Regions from separate parts of the Kitasatospora sp. NPDC056446 genome, predicted to be linked through region 3. Evidence: riboswitches for the same ligand, from Rfam matches in the RefSeq annotation. Region 3 holds a riboswitch; each other region holds the start of a gene.
What was found. Region 3 has a riboswitch for cobalamin ahead of ACFQ6N_RS14135 (prenyltransferase/squalene oxidase repeat-containing protein). Riboswitches for the same ligand answer to the same signal wherever they lie in the genome.
Positions count from the first base shown of each region.

Region 1: it holds a riboswitch for cobalamin, as region 3 does, so the genes downstream of both, ACFQ6N_RS04800 (FecCD family ABC transporter permease) here and ACFQ6N_RS14135 (prenyltransferase/squalene oxidase repeat-containing protein) in region 3, are expected to answer to the same signal.
Region 2: it holds a riboswitch for cobalamin, as region 3 does, so the genes downstream of both, ACFQ6N_RS31610 (cobalamin biosynthesis protein) here and ACFQ6N_RS14135 (prenyltransferase/squalene oxidase repeat-containing protein) in region 3, are expected to answer to the same signal.

Region 1 is NZ_JBHTRF010000005.1:559-7,846, forward strand. It holds gene ACFQ6N_RS04785 (CGNR zinc finger domain-containing protein) at 1-140, shown strand, start outside; gene sodX (nickel-type superoxide dismutase maturation protease) at 175-537, opposite strand; gene sodN (superoxide dismutase, Ni) at 802-1,197, shown strand; cobalamin riboswitch at 1,304-1,448, shown strand; gene ACFQ6N_RS04800 (FecCD family ABC transporter permease) at 1,541-2,620, shown strand; gene ACFQ6N_RS04805 (ABC transporter ATP-binding protein) at 2,617-3,417, shown strand; gene ACFQ6N_RS04810 (ABC transporter substrate-binding protein) at 3,517-4,509, shown strand; gene ACFQ6N_RS04815 (nuclear transport factor 2 family protein) at 4,600-4,983, shown strand; gene ACFQ6N_RS04820 (GNAT family N-acetyltransferase) at 4,993-5,481, shown strand; gene ACFQ6N_RS04825 (anti-sigma regulatory factor) at 5,673-6,083, shown strand; gene ACFQ6N_RS04830 (SigB/SigF/SigG family RNA polymerase sigma factor) at 6,262-7,288, shown strand, end outside.
Region 2 is NZ_JBHTRF010000071.1:2,948-10,235, reverse strand. It holds gene ACFQ6N_RS31630 (cobyrinate a,c-diamide synthase) at 1-307, opposite strand, end outside; gene cobO (cob(I)yrinic acid a,c-diamide adenosyltransferase) at 324-929, opposite strand; gene ACFQ6N_RS31620 (putative cobaltochelatase) at 933-3,041, opposite strand; gene ACFQ6N_RS31615 (cobyric acid synthase) at 3,038-4,576, opposite strand; gene ACFQ6N_RS31610 (cobalamin biosynthesis protein) at 4,573-5,559, opposite strand; cobalamin riboswitch at 5,757-5,921, opposite strand; gene ACFQ6N_RS31605 (helix-turn-helix domain-containing protein) at 6,117-6,812, shown strand; gene ACFQ6N_RS31600 (alpha/beta hydrolase family protein) at 7,015-7,288, shown strand, end outside.
Region 3 is NZ_JBHTRF010000018.1:91,643-98,930, forward strand. It holds gene ACFQ6N_RS14120 (ABC transporter ATP-binding protein) at 1-1,626, opposite strand, end outside; gene ACFQ6N_RS14125 (CbiQ family ECF transporter T component) at 1,631-2,827, opposite strand; gene ACFQ6N_RS14130 (hypothetical protein) at 2,832-3,926, opposite strand; gene ACFQ6N_RS14135 (prenyltransferase/squalene oxidase repeat-containing protein) at 3,923-5,569, opposite strand; cobalamin riboswitch at 5,747-5,893, opposite strand; gene ACFQ6N_RS14140 (flagellar hook-length control protein FliK) at 6,051-6,530, opposite strand; gene ACFQ6N_RS14145 (peptidase) at 6,565-7,288, opposite strand, start outside.

The DNA.
Region 1 (7,288 bases), on a different contig from region 3:
GCCGCAACGCCTACCTGGACACCTCGACCAACCGCTCCCGCCGGTACTGCTCGGACCGCTGCGCGACCCGGGCCAACGTCGCCGCCTACCGGGCCCGCAAGCGCCAGGAGGCGGAGGCCGCGCTGGGCACCGGCGGCTAGGGCCTCACTCTTCGGGCCCGGCCGGACCGGGCCTTCAGAGCTCCTCCACCCGGACGCCGAAGCGGCGGGCCAGGCCCGGCACCCGGGCCAGCCGCGGGGTCAGCAGCAGCCGCTCCAGCCGGCGGCCCGGCGCCAGCCAGGCCGGCCCGGGGCCCAGCCGCAGCAGCACCCGGCCCAGCACCAGCTCGTCCGGGACCGCGCCGTAGCTGCGGCTGTCGCTGTCCACCGGCCGGTTGTCCGACAGCAGCCACCAGCCCCCGGCCCGCCGTTCGACGGCCCGCTTCACCACCAGCAGATCCTGCTGGAAGGGGTGCCGGAAGAGCACCACCGCACCCGGCCGGATCGGCGCGCCGTACCGCACCAGCAGCCGGTCGCCCTCGCGCAGGGTCGGCACCATCGACGGCCCCGCCACGTCCACGGTGCCGAACGGCAGCACACCGCCGCCCGCCCGTTCCGCGCCCCCCGGTTCCGCGCTCCGCGCCACGACTCCTCCTCCGCACCGGCCCGACCCCAGTCTGCCGTACGGACCGTCACCTCCCCGATGCCCGGATCACCCCGGTTCCGGCTCCGCCTTTCGCCCTACGCCCACCGCCCGATCGCGAAACCGCCGGGGCGGAAGGGTAATCTCGGGCGCGGGAAGACGATCCAAGGAAGGACTCCCATGTTCTCTCGCCTGTTTGCACCGCGCGCCACCGCCCACGCCCACTGCGACCTGCCCTGCGGCGTGTACGACCCGGCGCAGGCCCGGCTCGAAGCCGAGTCCGTCAAGGCCACCCAGGAGAAGTACCAGGCCAACGAGGACGCGCACTTCCGCGCCCGCGCCATCATCATCAAGGAGCAGCGCGCCGAGGCCGTCAAGCACCACATCTCGGTGCTGTGGAGCGACTACTTCAAGGCCCCGCACTTCGAGAAGTACCCGCAGCTGCACCAGCTGATCAACGACACCCTGAAGGCCGCCTCGGCCGCCAAGGCGTCCACCGACCCCGCCACCGGCCAGGCCCTGCTGGACCTGATCGCCGAGGTCGACAAGATCTTCTGGGAGACCAAGCAGGCCTGAGCCTGACGCGTCGCCACCCGGCCGCCCCCGTCCGCACCCGTCGGACGGGGGCGGTCGTGCGTCCGCGTCCGCGTCCCGCCCTACCCCGACCCGACCCCGGTAAGGGTTGCCTGCCCTGAGTGGCTGTTATGCTGCCAGGGCGTCCGAGGGGGAAGTCCGGTGAGAGTCCGGCGCTGACCCGCAACGGTGAGCAGGCCCGTCCCCGTACGGTCCCGCCAGCCCGATCGCCCTCGGCCGCCGGAATCCCGACGACTCGCCGCGGACTGCGAGGGGACCGGCGCTCCGGCACGCCCGCGGCCGGCGGCCGCCCCGGCGCACCCTCGGCCCGAGGCAAGGCGCACCCGTGAACCGCGCACCCGCGAACCGTGCGGTCGGCCCGCCCGCCCGCCGAATACCCGCTCTCCCGCTCGCCCTCGGCCTCGCCGCCGCCCTGCTGGCCTCCCTGGTCTGCGGGGTCGCGTTCGGCTCCTCCGGGATCGGCCTCCCCCACGTCCTGCGGCTGCTGGCCGCCGGGCTGACGGGCGGTCGGCTGGACGCGGACGAAGCCGCCGCGTACGCGATCGTCTGGGAGATCCGGCTGCCGCGCACCGTCCTGGCCGCCGTGGTCGGCGCCGGGCTCGCCGCCACCGGGGTCGCCGTCCAGGCGCTGGTGCGCAACGCCCTCGCCGACCCCTTCGTCCTCGGCATCTCCTCCGGCGCCGCCGTCGGGGCCAACGCCGTCATGCTGTTCGGCGCCTTCGCCTCGCTCGGGGTGTGGGCGGTCTCCGCCTCCGCGTTCGGCTCCGCGCTGCTCGCCATGGTGCTGGTCTACCTCGCCGCCCGCACCGCGTTCGGGCTCACCCCGCTGCGGCTGGTGCTCACCGGCACCGCCCTCTCCTACGGCTTCTCCGCCGTCACCACCCTGATGGTCTTCGCCGCCGACCGCGGCGAAGCCGCCCGGGGCGCCATGATGTGGCTGCTCGGCAGCCTCGGCGGCGCCACCTGGGGCTCGGTGCCGATCGCGGCCTGCACCGTCCTGGCCGGACTCGCCCACCTGGCCTGCGCGGCCGGCCGGCTGGACGCCCTCGCCATGGGTGACGAGACCTCCGCCTCGCTCGGCGTGGACCCGGACCGGCTGCGCCGCGAACTGTTCGTGGTGACCGCCGCCGTCACCGGCACGGTCGTCGCGGTCAGCGGCGCGATCGGCTTCGTCGGGCTGCTGGTGCCGCACCTGGCACGGATGCTGGTCGGCGCCGGGCACCGCCGGGTGCTGCTGGTCGCGCCGCTCGCCGGGGCGCTGCTTCTGGTCTGGGTGGACATCGCCTCCCGCACCCTGCTGGCGCCCGCCGAGCTGCCCGTCGGGGTGTTCACCGCCGTCCTCGGCGTGCCCGCCTTCCTGCTGATGATGCGCCGCCGCGGCCACGCCCTCGGAGGCCCCCGGTGACCGGCCCGGCGAAGGCCGAGGACCTCGCCGTCGACGCCGTCTCGGTGGAACTGGCCGGCGCCCGGCTGGTCCACGAGGTGAGCCTGAACGCCGCCGCCGGACAGGTGGTCGGACTGGTCGGACCGAACGGCAGCGGCAAGTCGACCCTGCTGCGCTGCGTCTACCGGGTGCTGCGGCCGACCGGCGGGGCCGTCCGGCTGGACGGCGACGACCTGCGCGCGCTCACCGCGCGCGAGACCGCCCGGCGGGTGGCCGCGCTCTCCCAGGAGCACTCCGCCGAGTTCGACTTCACGGTGGCCGAGGTGGTCGCCATGGGCCGGCTGCCGCACCGCCGGGGCTTCGGCGCCCCGGCCGAGGGGGACGCGCGGCGCTGCGCCGAGGCGCTGCGCAAGGTCCGGGCCGGGCACCTCGCCGAACGGGGCTTCCTGAGCCTGTCCGGGGGCGAGAAGCAGCGGGTGCTGTTCGCCCGCGCCCTCGTCCAGGAGCCGCGGCTGCTGGTGCTGGACGAACCCACCAACCACCTCGACATCGCCCACCAGTTGGAGGTGCTGGCGCTGGCCCGCGAGGCCGGCCCGACGGTGCTCACCGCGCTGCACGACCTCAACCTGGCGGCAGGCCACTGCGACCTGCTGTACGTGCTGCGGGCCGGCCGGATCGTCGCCTCCGGGCCGCCCGGCGAGGTGCTCCGGCCCGACCTGCTGGCCGAGGTGTTCGGCGTCCGGGCCACCCCGGTGCGGCACCCGGGGACCGGGGCCCTCCAGCTGCTCTTCGACCGCCTCGACTCCCCCGGCGCCTGAGCCCGGCGCCCGCCGCCCCGTCCGCCCCCACGTCCGCCGCCCGTCCGCCGCCCGCCCGCCGCCCGTTTGTCCCCACGTCTGTCCCGAAGAGGAACCACCGTGCGCACCAAGGCCGTTGCCACCGCCGCCCTGCTCGTCCTCGGACTCACCGCCTGCGGCGCCGAGATCGCCCCGCGGGAGGACGCCACCGTCTCCGCCCACTACCCGGTGACCGTACGGAACTGCGGCGACGAACTGACCTTCGCCCGCAAGCCCGCCCGGGTGGTCACCAACGACGTCAACATCACCGAGCTGATGCTCTCGCTCGGCCTCGCCGACCGGATGGCCGGCTACGTCATGCCCGACGACAAGGGCCGGGTCGACCTGGTGCCGTGGAAGGACGGCTACCAGCAGACCGCCTGGCTCTCCAAGAAGGTGCTCACCAAGGAGATCGCCCTCGACGCCAGGGCCGACCTGGTCTTCGCCGGCTGGCACTACGGCTTCGACGAGGGCGGCGGCGTCACCCCGCAGGCGTTCAAGGCGCTCGGCATCGACTCGTACGTACTGAGCGAGTCCTGCCGCAGCGGCAAGGGCGCCGAGCGCGGCGTGATGGACCCGCTGGACGCGCTCTACACCGACCTCGCCAACCTCGGCGAGATCTTCGACGTCAAGGACCGCGCCGACCGGCTGATCGCCGACTCCAGGGCCCGGATCGCCGCCGTCCCGCAGCCCGGGCACCGCCCGTCCGTCTTCCTGTACGACAGCGGGCAGGACAAGCCGTACACCGCCGGGAAGTTCGCCGCCGCGGACCGGATCATCGCCCAGGCCGGCGGGGCCAACATCATGGGCGACGTCGCCGACAGCTGGGTCACCGCCGGCTGGGAGAGCGTGGTGCAGCGCGACCCCGAGGTGATCGTCATCAACGACTACTCGACGCCGGACGCCGAGGAGAAGCGCAGGTTCCTCAAGTCCTTCCCGCCGCTGGCGAACGTCGCCGCGGTCCGGAACGACCGGATCTTCGTCCTGGACTACGCCGACCTGGTCGAGAGCCCGCGCAACCCCGCCGCGATCGTCGCCCTGGCCGACTACCTGCGCACCGTGCCGCCCCGCTGACCGGCCCGGTGCCCGCTCCTCCTCCGGTCGACGGCGCCGGGCGTAGGCTCGTCGTACGAGCCTACGGAACCCCGACCGGAGGAGCGAGACATGACCACCACGGCAGCCACCGCCGCCTTCGACGCCCGCGCCCTGCGCGAGGGCATCGAGCACGCCGACGCCGACGCCCTCCTGGCGCTCTACGCGGAGGACGCCGAACTGCGCGTGGTCGACCGCAAGACCCAGCCCAGCCACCCCCTGGTGGTGCGCGGCCGGGAGGAGATCGGCACCATGCTGGGCGAGGCCTACGGCCGCGAGACGACCCACCGGCTGGAGCGGGTGGTCGTCCAGGACGACCACGTCGCCTTCCTGGAGTCCTGCCGCTACCCGGACGGCGTCCGGGTGCTGTCCGCCTCCGTGGCCGACCTGCGGGACGGGCGGATCGTCGACCAGACCTCCGTCCAGGCCTGGGACGAGACCCGGCCCGAGCAGTAGGCTCGCGGCATGATCCGCACCGCCGTCGCCACCGACGTCCCCGTCGTCCACGCCATGATCCGCGAACTGGCCGAGTACGAGAAGGCCGCGCACGAGGCCGTGGCCACCGAGGAGCAGCTGCACGACGCCCTGTTCGGCGCCGAGCCCGCCGTGTTCGGCCTGATCGCCGAGGACGACGCGACCGGCGAACCGGTCGGCTTCGCGCTCTGGTTCCGCAACTTCTCGACCTGGCGCGGCACCCACGGGATCTACCTGGAGGACCTGTACGTCCGCCCGCAGGCGCGCGGCGGGGGCCACGGCAAGGCCCTGCTGCTGGAGCTCGCCCGGATCGCCGTCGAGCGCGGCTACTCCCGGGTCGAGTGGTCGGTGCTGGACTGGAACAAGCCCTCGATCGACTTCTACAAGTCGATCGGCGCGGTGCCGATGGACGAGTGGACGGTCTACCGGCTCACCGACTCGGCGCTCGCCGAGGCGGCCGCCGCCGCCGACCGGCACTGAACGGACCGACCGGGTCCGGAAAAGGGTCTGCCACCCTGCGTCGCAATGCCTTACCATCAGTAACTCCCGAACCTGGGACGCGGACGGCAGAACGACGGCGGATCCGCGACCCCGGCGCCTCTTCGCGAGGCGGCAACCGGGGTAACAAGCGGGGTACCAAGACAGCACAGCGCGTCACCCAGGAGGCAAGGGTGTCCCAGATCGACGGCGATCTCGGTGTTCAGGATTTCGTGGAGGTCCGGCTCCCCGCAGCGGGGGCCTACCTCTCCGTGCTCCGAACAGCGACGGCCGGGCTCGCGGCCCGGCTGGACTTCACCCTCGACGAGATCGAAGACCTGCGGATCGCGGTCGACGAGGCCTGCGCCATCCTGCTCCAGCAGGCGGTGCCGGGCTCCGTGCTCTCCTGCGAGTTCCGGCTGGTCGGCGACTCGTTGAAGGTGACAGTCTCCGCTCCCACCACCGACGGCAAGGCTCCCGAACGGGACACCTTCGCCTGGACGGTGCTCTCCGCCCTGGCCGGCGAGGTCGACTCCACGGTCGGAGAGGACAAGACCGTGTCGATCAGCCTGCACAAGAAGCGCGGCGGGTCAGGCTCCCACTAGCGGGCGCCGAGCCGCAGCGCGCAGACCGAGCAGCACCGAGCAGCACCCGCGCAAGGGCCGTCCGCCGCTCCCCCGCCCGGGGGCCCGGCGGACGGCTCCCGGTACCGCCCCGCGCGGTACGACCAACGACACGATTCCGGGGCCACCGGCCCCGGTGCTCCCGGAACGGAACGGGGGAATGGCCGTGAGTGATCTGGACCGTACCGGCCTCGCGACGGCGGGACCTGCCGTACCGACCCAGGCGAGCGTTCCCGGCCTCGCCGCCAACGACGAAGCGCACCCGAAGGACGCCCACCGGATGAGCCACCCCACCGAGCCGACGTCCGAGCCGACGCCCGACTCCGTACCCGCGCCCGAACCGGCGGACCAGGTACCGGCGGCGGACCAGGCACCGGCGGCGGCCGAGCCGGAGCTCCAGGGCGCCGTGCCCGCCCAGGTCGTGCACCGCAGCGGCGCCCCGGACCGGGAGGCCGCCCGGGCGCTGTTCGTCCGGCTGTCCGCCCTGCCCGAGGGCTCCCCGGAGCGGGTCGAGCTTCGCAACCAGCTGGTGCGGATGCACATCCCGCTGGTCGAGCACCTGGCCCGGCGCTTCCGCAACCGGGGCGAGCCGCTGGACGACCTCACCCAGGTCGCCACCATCGGCCTGATCAAGTCGGTGGACCGCTTCGACCACGAGCGCGGGGTCGAGTTCTCCACCTACGCGACGCCGACCATCGTCGGGGAGATCAAGCGGCACTTCCGTGACAAGGGCTGGGCGGTCCGGGTGCCGCGCCGGCTCCAGGAGCTGCGGCTGTCGCTCACCACCGCGACCAGCGAGCTCTCCCAGCGGCACGGCCGCTCCCCCACGGTGCACGAGCTGGCCGAGCACCTGGGGATCTCCGAGGAGGACGTCCTGGAGGGCCTGGAGTCCGCCAACGCGTACTCCACGCTGTCCCTGGACGTGCCGGACAGCGACGACGAGTCGCCGGCCGTCGCGGACACCCTGGGCGCCACCGACGAGGCGCTGGAGGGCGTCGAGTACCGCGAGTCGCTCAAGCCGCTGCTGGCCCAACTGCCGCCCCGGGAGCAGAAGATCCTGGTGCTGCGGTTCTTCCGCAACATGACCCAGTCGCAGATCGCCGCCGAGGTGGGGATCTCCCAGATGCACGTGTCCCGGCTGCTCGCCCGGACACTGGCCCAGCTGCGGGAGAAGCTCCTGGTGGAGG
Region 2 (7,288 bases), on a different contig from region 3:
CCCCGCGCCCGGAGGCCCCGTCGAACAGGCCCATGACGCCTTCGACCACCGCGATGTCCGCCCCCGCCGCGCCGTGCAGGAACAGCGGGGCGATCCGCTCCGGACCGCACAGGAAGGCGTCCAGGTTGCGCCCCGGGCGCCCGGCGGCGAGCGCGTGGTAGCCCGGGTCGATGTAGTCGGGGCCGACCTTGTGCGGCGACACCGCCAGCCCGCGCGCGGCGAGCGCCGCGATCAGGCCGGTGGCGACGGTGGTCTTGCCGGCGCCGGAGGAGGGCGCGGCGATGACGAGGCGGGGGATGTTGCTCAACGGTCTACCACTCGATCTACCACTCGATGCCGCGCTGGCCCTTGCGGCCGGCGTCCATGGGGTGCTTGACCTTGGTCATCTCGGTGACCAGGTCGGCGAAGCCGGTCAGCGCCTCGGGCGCGTACCGGCCGGTGATGACGACGTGCTGGCTGCCCGGGCGGTCCTTCAGGACGGCGACCACCTCGTCCGGGTCGACCCAGCCCCAGTGCATCGGGTAGGTGAACTCGTCGAGCACGTAGAAGCGGTAGGTCTCGGCCGCGAGGTCGCGCTTGACCTGCTCCCAGCCCTCCTTGGCCGCTTCCTCGCTGGTCATCTCCTGCTCGGCGGAGCGCTGGATCCAGGACCAGCCGGAGCCCATCTTGTGCCAGTCGACGGTGCCGCCCTCGCCGGAGGCGCCGAGCACGCGCAGCGCGTTCTCCTCGCCGACCTTCCACTTGGCGGACTTCACGAACTGGAACACCCCGACCGGCCAGCCCTGGTTCCAGGCCCGCAGCGCCATGCCGAACGCGGCCGTGGACTTGCCCTTGCCGGGGCCGGTGTGCACGGCGGTGATCGGCTGGGTACGGCGCTGACGGGTCGTCAGGCCGTCGTCGGGGATGCTCTCGGGAACGCCCTTGGGCATGGGTCAGGCCGCCTTTCGCAGGGTGGTCGCTCGGTGGTCGCGGACGGTGGTGGGGCGGTTCTCCCGGACGAGCGAGGCGACGCCCTCGGCGCGCAGCTCGTCCAGGCTGACGGCGGTGCCGCCGAGCTGCCCGGCCAGGGTGCGGGCCAGGCCCAGGCGGACCGGGCCGGACTCGCAGTCCAGCACCACGCTCGCCGTGCCCTGTGCCGCGAACAGCGCGGCGGCCCGGTGGGACTGCGTGAGCGCGTCGCGCCCGCCGGTGGCCCGGCCGTCGGTCACCACGACCAGCAGCGGGCGGCGGTCGGGGTCGCGCAGCCGCTCGACCCGCAGCACCTCGTGGGCGCGCAGCAGTCCGGCGGCGAGCGGGGTCCGCCCGCCGGTGGGCAGCGTCTCCAGTCGGGCCGCGCCGACCTCGACGGAGGAGGTGGGCGGCAGCGCCAGCTCGGCGCCGGCGCCCCGGAAGGTGATCATGCCGATCTTGTCGCGCCGCTGGTAGGCGTCCATCAGCAGCGACAGCACGGCGCCCTTGACGGCGGTCATCCGCTGCCGGGCGGCCATCGAGCCGGAGGCGTCGACCAGGAACAGCACCAGGTTGGACTCCCGTCCCTGGCGCACCTGTTCGCGGAAGTCGTCCTTCTTCAGCACCAGCGCCCGGCCGCTGCGCCCGCGCGCCGCCTGGTGCGGGGCGGCGGCCTGCAGCGTCGCGGTCAGGTGCAGCCGGCCGAGCGCGCCCTGCGGGCGGCGGGCGCGGATGGTGTGCCCGCCGTTGGTCTCGGCGGGGGAGCGGCGGCCCTGGGCGCCACGGCCGGTGCCCCGGACGGTGAAGAGCTTGGTCCGGTACGGGTCGCCGGCCGCGACCGGCGACGACTCCCGTGCGGGGGAGGGGTGTTGGGCCGGTACGGGCGGCTGCGCCGGCAGGTCGTCGCCGGGCGTCGCGGCCGGTTCCGGCGCGCCGCCGTCGGACGGCTCGGGGGCTCCGCCGCCGTCCGGCCCGCCCCCGTCCGGCCCGTCGCCGCCGTCGGAACCGCCGTCGGGCCCGCCCTCAGGGTCGTCCCCGCCGTCCCCGGGGCCGTCGCCCTCGGGCTCCGGGTCCTCCTCCTGGGCGTGCTCCTCCAGCGTCCGGTCCAGCTGCTCCTCGTCCAGCCCCGGCGCGTCGAAGGGGTTGCGGCGCCGCCGGTGCGGCAGTGCCAGCCGGGCGGCCGTGCGGACGTCCTCCTCCAGCACCTCGGTGCGCCCGTCCCAGGCGGCGAGCGCGACGGCGGTGCGGGCCATCACGATGTCCGCGCGCAGCCCGTCCACCTCGAACGCGGCGCACACGGCGGTGATCTGACGCAGTGCCACATCGGCCAGTTCGACCTTGGGCAGCAACTCCCGTGCGGTGGTGATGCGTTCGGCGAGCTCCCGCTCCTCCTCGGCGAACCGGGCGGCGAAGCCGGCCGGGTCCGCGTCGTAGCCGAGCCGGCGCCGGACGACCTCGGCGCGCTCGGCCGGGTCCCGGGTGGCGGCGATCTCGACGGTCAGGCCGAAGCGGTCGAGCAGCTGCGGACGCAGCTCGCCCTCCTCCGGGTTCATCGTGCCGACCAGCAGGAACCGGGCCGCGTGCCGCACCGACACGCCTTCGCGCTCGACGTACGAGCGGCCCATCGCGGCGGCGTCCAGCAGCAGGTCCACCACGTGGTCCTGGAGCAGGTTGACCTCGTCGATGTAGAGCACGCCGCGGTGCGCCTTGGCGAGCAGCCCGGGTTCGTAGGCCTTGACGCCCTCGGCCAGCGCGCGCTCCAGGTCGAGCGAGCCGACGATCCGGTCCTCGGCCACGCCGACCGGCAACTCGACCAGCTGGGAGGGCCGTTCGTGGCTCCCGGGGGCGTCGTGCGGCCCGTCCGGGCAGTGCGGGTCCGGCGCGGCCGGGTCGCAGGCGAACCGGCAGTCGTCCACGGCGGCGATGGAGGGCAGCAGCCCGGCCAGCGCGCGCACCATGGTCGACTTGGCGGTGCCCTTCTCACCGCGGACCAGCACGCCGCCGACGGCCGGGGAGACCGCGTTCAGCAGCAGCCCGAGCCGAAGGTCGGCCATGCCGACGATCGCGGTGAACGGATAGCGGACGTCACTCATGCGTCACTCCCAGGTGCCCCGGGCGGCAGGTTCGGCAGCGATCCGGCCGCCGGCACCCCGCCCTCGATCAGCTTCCACAGCGCGTCGGTGTCCGCGTGTTCCTCGATCAGGTCGCCCAGCCGGTCCAGCCGGGCCTCGCGCGCTTCGGCGAACGAGGTGTCCGGCGCCGGGACGAACGCCCGGCCCGCCAAGTCGGCGACCTCGCGCAGGAGTTCACGGCGGAAGCCGTCGTTCTCCAGCGCGCCGTGCCAGGTGGTGCCCCAGACCGAGCCGACCCGGCAGCCGTCCAGGCCCTGCCCGTCGCCGTCGGAGAAGAACGGTTCACCGCCCTCGACCGTCACCACCCCGTGGTGGATCTCGTAGCCCTCGACCCGGTGCCCGTACGCCTCGCCGACCGGCCGTGCCAGCACCTTGCCGACGCCGAACCGCACCTCGGCCGGCAGCAGCCCGAGCCCGTCCACGAGGCCGGCCCTGGACTCCACCGCGTCCTCGATCGAGCGCGCCAGCATCTGGTAGCCGCCGCACACCCCGAGGACCGGCAGGCCGGCCGCCGCCCGCGCCTTGAGCACCGGCTCCAGGCCGCGCTCACGCAGCCAGGCGAGGTCCGCCACGGTGGCCCGGGTCCCGGGCAGCACCACCAGGTCGGCGTCGGCCAGCTCCTCCGGCCGGGTCGCCCAGCGCACCAGCACGCCCGGCTCCTGCGCCAGCGCGTCCAGGTCGGTGAAGTTGGACAGCCGGGGGAAGCGCACCACGGCCACCCGCAGGACGTCCGCCCCGAGCGGCCCGCGCCCGTCGACCCGGTCCACCACCGTCGACAGGTCCAGCGAGTCCTCGGCGTCCAGCCACAGCCCGGGCAGCATCGGCAGTGTGCCGAGCACCGGACGGCCGGTCAGCTCGTGCAGCATCTCCAGCCCGGGCGCGAGCAGCCGCGCGTCGCCGCGGAACTTGTTGACGAACCAGCCCGCCACGTGCCGCTGGTCCTCCGCCGACAGCAGGGCCAGCGTCCCGTACATCGCCGCGAACACCCCGCCGCGGTCGATGTCCCCGACCACCACCACGGGCAGCGCGGCGGCCGTGGCCAGGCCCATGTTGGCGATGTCGCGGTCGCGCAGGTTGATCTCGGTCGGCGAGCCGGCGCCCTCGCAGACGACCACGTCGTAGCGCCGGCGCAGGTCGGCCAGGCACTCCAGGGCGCGCTCCAGCAGGACGGGCTTGCGCTCGCGGTAGTCCAGCGCGCCCACCTCGGCGACCGGCCGGCCCAGCAGCACCACCTGGCTGCGGCCGTCCGCGCCGGGCTTGAGCAGCACCGGGTTCATCGCCGCCTCCGCCTCCACCCGGGCGGCCTGCGCCTGCATCGCCTGGGCGCGGCCGATCTCGGCACCGTCGGCGGTGACGAAGGAGTTCAGCGACATGTTCTGTGCCTTGAACGGCGCGACCCGCACGCCCTGGCGGGCCAGCCAGCGGCAGATGCCGGCTGTCACCACGCTCTTTCCGGCGTCCGAGGTCGTCCCCGCGACCAGCAGCGCGTTCGTCATGCCCTTCCCCTCTTCCCCAGGAGCGCGCGCAGCAGGACGTGCCCCGCGACCGTCGTACCCAGCGCCAGCACGCCCACCCGCCGGGAGAGCGCGCAGGCCCGTTCGATGTCGTCCACCGTCACCGGCCGCAGTTCCGCGCCCAGTACCGGCCGGTGCTCGACCCTCTCGCCGTAGCGCAGCGTCCCGCCCAGCCGGACGCCCACCGCGCCCGCGAAGGCGGACTCCGCCTGGCCCGCGTTGGGGCTCGGGTGCGAGGAGCCGTCGCGCCGCCAGACCCGCCAGGCGGTGCCGGGGTGCGGGGCGGCGGCGACCGTCAGCAGCGCCGTCAGCCGGGCGCCCGGCCAGCCCGCCACGTCGTCCAGCCGGGCCGAGGCCCAGCCGAACCGGGCGTAGCGCGGCGAGCGGTGGCCCACCATGGCGTCCAGGGTGTTCACCGCGCGGAACGCCAGCAGCCCGGGCGTGCCCGCCAGGGCACCCCAGGTGAGCGCGTTCACCACGGCGTCGGCGGTGTTCTCGGCCACCGACTCGACCACCGCGCGGGCGATCTGCGGGCCGTCCAGCGCGCTCGGGTCCCGCCCGCACAGGTGCGGCAGCCGTTCCCGGGCCGCCGTCAGGTCGCCGTCGGCCAGCGAGCGGCCGATCGTACGGGCCTCCCGGGTCAGCGAGGTGCCGCCGAGCACCGTCCAGGTCGCGGCCGCGGCCAGCGCCGCCCGGCCCAGCGGGCGCCGGCCCGCCGTACGGTCCAGGGCGAGCGCGCCCGCCGCGACCGCGCCCACGCACAGCGCGGTGTACCCGGCCCCGGCGGCCCGGCCGTCGCGCCACAGCCGCCGCTCCAGCCGGGTCGCCGCGCTACCGAAGAGGGCGACCGGATGGCCCCGGCGGGGGTCGGCGAAGCGGGCGTCGGCGGCGTAGCCGGCCACGGCGCCCAGCGCGTACGCGGCGGCGCGGGCCGCCGGGCGTATCGCGGCCCGGCGCACGGTCACCGGCCGCACGGCGGAAGGCAGCTCAGCGGAAGGCAGACCAGTGGAAGGCGGCCCGTCGGGAGGCCGCTCGGCGGAAGGCAGCCCGTCGGAGGACGACCCGTCGTGGGAGAGCTCGGAGCCCGGCCGGGCGGGGCAGCCTGCATCGCGTGGGTGTCCTCACTCAGGGTCCGCGCCCTGGTTCGACGTAACGGGGGCGAGAGTCTCCTGGCTTCCGGGTCGGACGCACCCCCGGAGCCTTCCGGCGGCTTCTGACGGCCTGCCGTGATGGGCCCCTCCTGTGCGCTGGCGGGCAAGGAGGGAGTTCCGAGCGTGCTCCCCGGTGACAGTGGCGGGACCGCGCCGGACTCGCACCGGCTTCCTCTCCATGCCTCCGATTGGCCCCAGGATCCCATCACGCGGCCGAACCGGGAGTCAACCGAGGTCACGGAGGGGTTGGTCACACGGAACACCCGCTGACGGGCTGTGGGATCGCCCAGCGCGGCACCACCCCGGCCCGGGCCGCTTCGTGCGTTCGGTCGCTGGGGCCGCGCCGTGCTCCGCCCCTACCGTTCGGTGGCATGCGCCGCAGAAAGCCCCCCGCCGCCCAACCCCCGGTGCCGTTCTCGCCGGGGGCCGCCCGCGCCCACCGGGCCGCCCTCGGGCTGACCCCCGAGCAGGTCGCCGAGGGCATGGCCGCGCACGGTGTCCGGCTGCTGCCCGTCCACGTCCTGGCCTGGGAGAACGGCGAGCTGCGCCCCGACGAGGCCGAGTTCATCGCCCTCGCCCGGGCCCTCTGGTGCCCCGCCGTCGTCCTGATGGACACCCGCCCGGTCCGGCTGCGCGACCACCGGATCGCCCGCGAACTCGGCCAGGCCGCCGTCGCCGACCGCACCGGCACCGCCCTTGACGCCTACCGGCAGGCCGAACTGACCGGCCACTGGGACGGCGACGAGGAGCAGACCCGGGCCCTCGCCGAGGCCCTCGGCCTGGGCCTGCCCGAGCTGGTCGAGGCGACCGGCCGCCGCGAGGCCCTGGACCACCTCCTGCGCCAGTGCGTCGCCGGCCGCTGGCAGCCGCACCTGCGCGCCCTCGCCCGTCTCGTCCCGGCCCCCGCCGACACCCTCGCGGCCGCCCTCACCGCCCTCCACCAGGAGCACCACGTCCCCACCCACTGGGGCGCCACCACCCGCGCCGCCCCGCCCCCGACCGCCGACTCCCTCACCCCCCGCTTCTGGCACCTCCTCACCACCGGGCCGACCGGCGGGACGGCCTGACCCGCTCTCCTCCGACCCGCTCGTCCTGACGCGCCCCCCACGACCCGCTCGCCCTGACCCACGCCCACAAGCCACGCCTCCGACCCGCCCCCGGTGACCCGGACGGCCCAGTCCGGTGGCCGGTCGGACGGGGCGCCGGTGGACTGGTGTACGAACACCGTCCGGTCCGTGAGCAACAGTGAGCAACAGAGCGGGGAACGTTATGCGCTGGGGAACCGCCGCCACCGTGGCGGCCGCCGTCGTCGGCGCCGGGGCCGCCGTCCTGGTGATCGGCCGCCGGGCCTCCGAGCGGATGGTCCGTCCGGTCGCCGCCGTCCAGGAGTCCGGGCCGGTCGTCGTCCGGAGCCTCGGCGCCGGCAGGATCACCTTCAGCCGCGGTCCGGAGAGCCTGCGCCCCGGCCGCTGGGCGGTCGAGTGGGACGGTGGCGGCCACGCGGTGGTCGAGGAGGTCCTGCACAGTGACGAGCAGGGCGTCA
Region 3 (7,288 bases):
CGGTGCGAGGGCCTCGGCGACCTGCCGGGTGGTCAGGTACGCCAGTGGGGCGAGGATCTTGGCGGTCTGCGGGGCGAAGGTGGGCGAGGCGACGATGACCTCGGCGGTCGGGCCATCGGCGACGACCTCCCCCTCGGCCATCACGACCACGCGGTCGGCGGCGGAGGCGACGAACTCGACGTCGTGGGTGGAGACCACGACCGCGCGGCCCTCCGCCGCGAGGGCGTCCACGATGCCGGTGAGTGCCTCCTTCGCCTGGTAGTCCAGGCCCCGGGTGGGCTCATCCAGCAGCACCACCCGTGGTGCGGAGGACAGTTGGATCGCCAGCACCAGGGCCAGCCGCTGGCCCTCGGAGAGGTCCCGGGGGTGGGTGCCGTCCGGGATCCCGGGGGCCAGGCGGTCGAGGATCCGCCGTGCGGTCGGCCCGCCCGCGCGGTCCGCTTCGAGGTCGCTCTGGGCGAGTTCCTGGGCGACCGTTTCCAGGTACAGCAGGTCGGTGGGGGTCTGCGGGACGAGCCCGACCAGCTGCCGGGCCCGGGCCGCGGGCAGGCGCTTGGGGTCCTCGGCCTTCCCGCCCCCGGTGCCGGTGACCTTCACGCTGCCGCCCTGGCGCGGCCCGGATCCCTGGAGGGCCCACAGCAGCGAGGACTTGCCGGAGCCGTTGCGGCCGGTCAGCGCGGTGACCTCGCCCGCGCGCAGCGCCAGGTCGACCTCCCGGACGGCGGCCACCGGCCCGTACCGGACGACCACCCCCCGGGCGTCCAGCACCCGTTCCCCCGCCACCGCTGCCCGGCGCGGCGGAGGAACGGGCACGTCGGTGAGCCGCTCGCGCAGCGGCGCGGCGGCCCGGCGGGCGTCCCGGACGGACAGCGGCAGCGGCCGCCAGCCCGCCAGCCGGCCGAGGTCGACGACGGGCGGCGCGATCGCGGTGTCCCGGAAGACCTCGGCGGGCGGCCCGTGCACCACCGTCCCGTCGCCGGGCAGGTAGGCGACCCGGTCGGCGTACTGGACGACCCGCTCCAGCCGGTGCTCGGCGAGCAGCACGGTGACGCCGAGGTCGTGGACGAGCCGGGTGATCGCGGCGAGCACCTCCTCGGCGGCGGTCGGGTCCAGCGCCGAGGTCGGCTCGTCCAGCACCAGCACGCGGGGGTGCGCGGTGAGGACGGAGCCGATGGCGACGCGCTGCTGCTGGCCGCCGGAGAGCTCGTGCAGGGCCCGGTGGCGCAGGTCGGCCAGGCCGAGCAGGTCCAGGGTCTCCTCGACCCGCTTGCGCATCACCTCCGGCGGGATCGCCAACTGCTCCATGACGTAGGCCAGTTCCTCCTCGACCGTGTCGGTGGTGAAGCCGGCCAGCGGGTCCTGCCCGACCACGCCGACCACGTCGGCGAGTTCACGCGGCGGGTGGTGGGCGGTGTCGCGGCCGTCCACGGTGACCCTGCCCCGCAGGGTGCCGCCGGTGAAGTGCGGCACCAGCCCGTTGACGGCGCCGAGCAGGGTGGACTTGCCGGCGCCGGTACGGCCGACCACCAGGCAGAGCTCGCCCTCCGGGATGTGCAGGTCGACGTCGCGCAGGACGGGCGTCGTCGCGCCGTCGTACACCACGCCGACCTGGTCGAATCGGATCACGTGGTCACCTCGGTGTGCGAACGGTCGGTACTGGCGGGGGGACGGCGGAGGCCGCGGGCGTTCGGCCCGGCGGCGGGGAGACGATCCCGGCGGCGCCCGCCAACAACAGGGCGAGCACCGGGACGAGCGGCAGGGCCGGCCAGGTCAGCGGGTAGAGGGAGGGGTTGAGGTCGGTGGCGTCGTAGCCGACCGTGGCGAACAGCAGCACGGCGGCGGCCACTCCGCACCCGGCGACCGCCCACTCGGCGGCCCGCCACCGGTCCGGCCGGTAGGTGGTGCGCCGCACCCGCCGCCCGCCGAGCAGCAGGCCCGCCACACAGAGCCCGGCACCCGCCGCGAAGGCCGGCACGCCGAGCGCGGCCGGAGCCGTTCCGTCCAGCAGCCCGTACACCCCGGCACACAGGCCGCACATGCCGAGCAGCATCAGGGCGCCGGTGAGCCGCCGGGAGCGGCGCGAGGCGGTGCCGGAACGCCCGTAGCCGCGCGAGTCCATCGCGGCCGCCAGGCTCAGCGAGCGCTCCAGCGCGTCCTCCAGGACCGGCACCACGATGCCGCGCAGCGCGCGCACGCCCTTGCGCCGCCCGGCACGCAACCGCCGGGCCCGGGCGACGCGTTGGACGCTCTGCACCAGCTGCGGCGCGACACTGAGCGACACCGTCACCGCGACGCCCAGCTCGTACAGGGCCCCGGGCAGGACGCGCAGGGCCCGCTTGGGGTTGGCCAGCGTGTTGGCGGCGCCGATGCAGCAGATCAGACAGGCCAGCCGCAGCCCGTCGAAGGCCGCCGAGAGCGTGGCCTCCAGCGACACCGGCCCCCCGATCTCGATGCCCGCGTACCAGGCCGGGGTGGGGATGTGCGGCAGCGAGAAGAGCAGATGGTCGTGCGGGGTGGTCCCGGTGGCGAAGACGCACCGGAAGACCACCCGGATCGCCACCACCGTCAGGGCCAGCCACAGGTAGTAGGTGAAGCCGCGCGCCCACGGGGCCTCGCTGCGCCGGGCGGTGACCACGAAGCCGAGCACGCCGAGGACGAGCAGGAGCAGCAGCGGGTTGGTGGTGCGGCTGGCCGCCGTCGCCAGGGCGAGCGCCCAGGCCCACCAGGCCAGCGGGTGCAGGTTCCGCGGGGCGCGCCCGCTCGCCGCCGCCCGCCCGAGGACGGAGCGCGGGGAGGAGCCGGCGACGGCCTTGTCGAGCGTGCTCACCCGATCACTCGGCCCGTCGGCGGCGCTGCCGCGCCGCGACCACGGTGGCCACCCCGAGCACCACGACGAGGACGACCCCGACCACGGCGGGAACCATCGAGCCGGAGTCGTGCGGGGCATCGGCCACCGGGTCGGCGTTCACCACTGCGCCGGGTACGGCAGGGGTGGGCGTCGGCGCGGCCACGGCGGGCTGCTCCGACGGCTGGTCGCTCGGCGTGTCCGTGGGCGTCGCGGGAGGTGTGTCGACCGGGACCGGTGTGGCCGGCACGGGCGTCGGATCGGGCGCGCCCGGCGGGGTGATGCCGTCCTCGGGGGTGACGGCGGTGCCGGGGGGCGTGCCGGGCGCGGGCGGACGGGCTCCGCCCGCCGGGGGCTTGGCGGGAGCCGGGGCTCGTCCGGCCCCGGGGCCGCCGGTCGTGCCGGTCGTGCCGGTCGTGCCGGTCGTGCCGGTCGTGCCGGTGGAGCCACCGGAGCCGCTGCCGGAGCCGCCTGAGGCACCGCCGGAGCCGCCCGCAGTGCCCTGACCCGGGTCGGCCGGCTGCCCGCCGGGGCCGGGGTCGTGCGCCCGGACACTGTCCGGCGAGAAGGCCGGACGCCCCTCGGCGCCCTCGATGTCGGTGCCGCCGAAGATCCACAGGTCGACGCTGCCCGGCTTCGGCTGGTAGAGCATCGCGCCGAGTTGGCTGTACGACCAGGTGTTCTGGCCCGGATCGGCGTGCCAGTACGACCAGTAGGCGGTGGCCGGGGGCGTCAGGACGCACTTCTCCTGGTCCGGGGTCGGAAACTGCCTGCCGCCCTGGAAGCCGCTGTACCCGATCCGGCAGATGAAGGCCGGGCCGTCGTGCCCGGTCCCGGTGGTCCTCCAGCCGCCCTGGTTCAGCAGGGTGTAGCCGGTGGTGGGAGTGGTGCCGCAGGAGCGCAGCAGCGGGCCGCCCCACTTTCCGAAGTCCACGGCGAGCACGACACCGGAGGTGGTGGTGCACTGGTCCATCGGCAGCGGGGCCGCGGACGCCGGGGCGGTGCCCACGGCAACACCCCCGAACGCGACGGCCAGGGTCGTGGCGGCCGCGCCCAGCAGCCGGGCGAAGCGCCGGATCACCGGTGACGCCCCGGGCCGGAGGCGGTACGACGGCGGGCGGCCAGGACGGCCGCGGCGCCGAGCGCGGTCAGCAGGCCGGCGGCACCCGTCAGTGCGAGTGCCTCGCTCCCCGTGGCCGCGAGGCCGCCGACACCGGAGCGCCCGGCCCCGGACTGCCCGGCACCGGCGGGAACACCAACGACGAGCGGGTCACCGACGAGCGGGTCACCGACGGGCGGGGCGCCGGACGGCCCGGTGGTCGAGCCGTCACCGGGATCGGGCGCGACGGAGGCAGGGGACGTCGTCGCCGGCTGCGTGCCGGTGCCCGTCGGGGTCGGCGTACCGGTCGCGGTCGCGGTGCCCGTCGGCGTCCCCGTGGGAGTAACGGTCGGCGTCCCCGTGGGCGTGCCGGTCGGCGTCCCCGTGGGAGTCGGCGTCGGCGTACCTCCGAGGGTGCGGGTCAGCGTGCCGAAGGAGATCCCGGTCGCACCGCCCAGCACCTGTGTGGAGGCGCGGACGTCCGAGCCGGGCCCGCCGCCGGAGGCGACGTTGAACCCGCCGTCGCCGTTCTGCTGCCCGGCGAGGAAGTCGAGCGCCTTGGCGATCTGCGCACCGTAGAGCGACTGACGTGTCGTCATGCCCTGGACGGCCAGCGCGGCCGAGTTGGTGGAGTCACCGGCCGCACCGGGGAAGCCCCCGTCGGGCAGTTGCCGCGCGGCCAGCCAGGCGACCCCCCTGTCGACCGCCTGCGCCGCCTCGTCGCCCGGAACCAGGGCCAGGGCCATGACGGCCATCGCCGTACTGTCCACGTCCGAGTCGCCGGTGGCGGGGACCAGGCTCGGCCAGGAGCCGTCCGCGTGCTGCAGGCCCTTCAGGTAGCCGACCGCAGGGGCGGCGTGGGCGGCGTCGCCGGCCCGGAGCTGGGCCATGACGGCGAGCGCCTGGGAGAACACCGAGGTCGCGTAGACGTAGTTGCCGGGGGCAGCGCAGCCGGTGTTCGCGTCGGCCTTGGTGCACACCATCGCGGCGAGGGCGGCGATCAGGTCGTGGCCGCCGAAGGCGCGCGGGTCGCGGCCCACGACCTCCGCCAGCAACGCCTCCTTGCCGATGGACCCGCCTCCGGCGTACTCGGCGCCGATGGCCGTCCAGTCGTTGACGGTGCGCTCGCTCGCGTCCTTGCCCTGCTGGTCCAGGAAGTCGACGATCCGGCGCAGCGCGGCGTCGTCGGTGCCGGTCGCGGCCAGGGCGTAGGCGCCGTCGATGGTCAGGCCGAAGTCGGCGAAGGCCGGGAACCCCTCGTAGTAGTGACCGCCGATCAGCCGGGACGGGTCGGTGAGGTAGGCGCTCCCCTTCACGGCGTCGGGCTTCCTCCCGGCGGGCGCGGCTGCGGGCATGGTCGAAGGCGTGGTGGTCGGCGGTGTGGTGGCACCCTTCTCGGCGGCCGCCTCGTAGCCAGGGGCCGTGCGCGGGGCGAGGACGGCGATCGCGCTGTGCGGCGGGTTCATCCCCGGCGTCGGGTGGGCGTCACAGCCCCGGACGCCCCCGCCGCCCCCGTGGCCGGCGTCGACGGCGACGATCGCGCCCGTCGTCGCCGGGCACTGCCCGATCGGGTCGGCTGCCGCTGAGCCGGGGTGGCCCAGCAGGACGGTTCCTCCCGCGGCCACCGCGACGGCCGTGGTGACCAGAAGCGAGCCCAGCTCTCTGCTTCCGCGACGCGTAGGACTGCTGCTGACCCTCACCGGCGACTCCCCGATCGGTCGTCGGGTCCCACGGCGCAGCCGACGGCTCTCCCCCGGCAGGGGGCCGTCGCGACCGCGTCGTAGTCCACGACGACGCATGTACTCATGAACAAGGCCCGGCGCAGGCATTCCGGCTCACCAGCCCTTGGGGGCGGGTCTACGGTTGCGGGTCAGCGCCGGAATCGGACCGGCTTCCCCTGACTGCCGAGGATTGAAAAGCGGTTCATCACACCACGCGCTCGGAGCCATCGTCAACGAGTCGTCATATCGCTTTCACCACAGCGTAGGTCCGTTCACACGTGCCGTCGACGGCACCGCCTCCACCGCCGCCGGAGGCGGGTCCACCAGTGGCCGACGCCCCGGCCCCTCCGTCCGCGGAGGGGCCGGGGCGCGCGTGCGCCCGGGCTCAGGGGGCCGTGATGCCCGGCTGCGCGCCGGCGCCGAAGGACCAGCCCTCGACGTCGCCGGGGGCCGGGTCGTAGCTGCCCGCGCCCAGGGTGCTGTACGACCAGGAGCCGCCGTGCTGGGCGTGCCAGTACGACCAGTAGGCGCTGCCGGTGGGGTTGGTGCAGGTCGTCGGCAGGCTGTTGATGGTGCAGACGAAGCCCGGGAAGCGCGGGTGGAAGGAGTACGAGAACCCGGCGCCGGTCAGCGCGGCCAGACCACTGGCCGGGTCGCCGAGCGCACAGCCGGTCTGGACACCGCCGCCGACGGCCGTGAAGTCGACCACGACCGTGACGCCGGTCGTCCCGCTGCAGGCAGCGGCCTGAGCCTGCGGGGCCTGGACGGCGGAGACGCCGAGCAGACCGGCGGTGAGGGCGGCGGCCGCGGCGATCGAGCCGAGCGTACGGCGGACCGGGCGCGCCGGAGTGAGGGTGTCGGTCATCGGAGCTCTCCTCTGGGTGTCGGGCTTCGGCGGGTCAGTGGGAAGCCGGGGCCGGGCAGGCCAGGGTGGGCGCGTCCGGGCGGGCCCCGGCGGCGGAGAGGGTGGCCAGCGGGGTGCCTGCGAGGCCGAGGACGGCCTGCGCGGTGGCCCGGGCGCCGTTGCCCGCGTTGAAGCCGGAGGCGTCGTAGGCGACGGCGCCGCGCACCGCGGGGTCGGCCTCGCAGCCCTGCTGGAACTTCACCAGCCGGCCCCACCCCTTGAGGCCGGCGCCGAAGCGCCCGCCGGCCAGCAGCGCCTGGGTGGCCAGGCCCGTGGTGTTGGCGTTGGAGACGGTCGCCCCGGCGGCCGCGAACCCGCCGTCGGCGTTCTGGTGGGCGGCGAGCCAGCCCAGGCCGCTGTTCGCCTTGGCGGTGCGGCCGGTGGCGGCGAGGGCCTGGACGGCCAGCGCGGTGGCGTCCGCGTCGCCGGCGCAGGTGGCCTGGCCGAAGGCGACCGGGAAGCCGCCGTCCGCGCACTGGCTGTTCGCGAGGAAGTCCACGGCCGCCGCCGGGGCGTCGCCGGGCGTGCGGTGCAGGGCGATCAGGGCCAGCGACTGGCCGAAGGCGTTGCTGTAGTCGCCCCACTGCGAGCGGTCCGAGAACCGGCCCTCGGCGGTCTGGAGCGAACGCAGCCGGGCCGGCAGGTCGACGCCGCCGAAGGCCGTCGGGTCTCCGCCGCGGACCTCGACGGCCAGCAGCAGCTTGGCGGTCGCGCCCGCG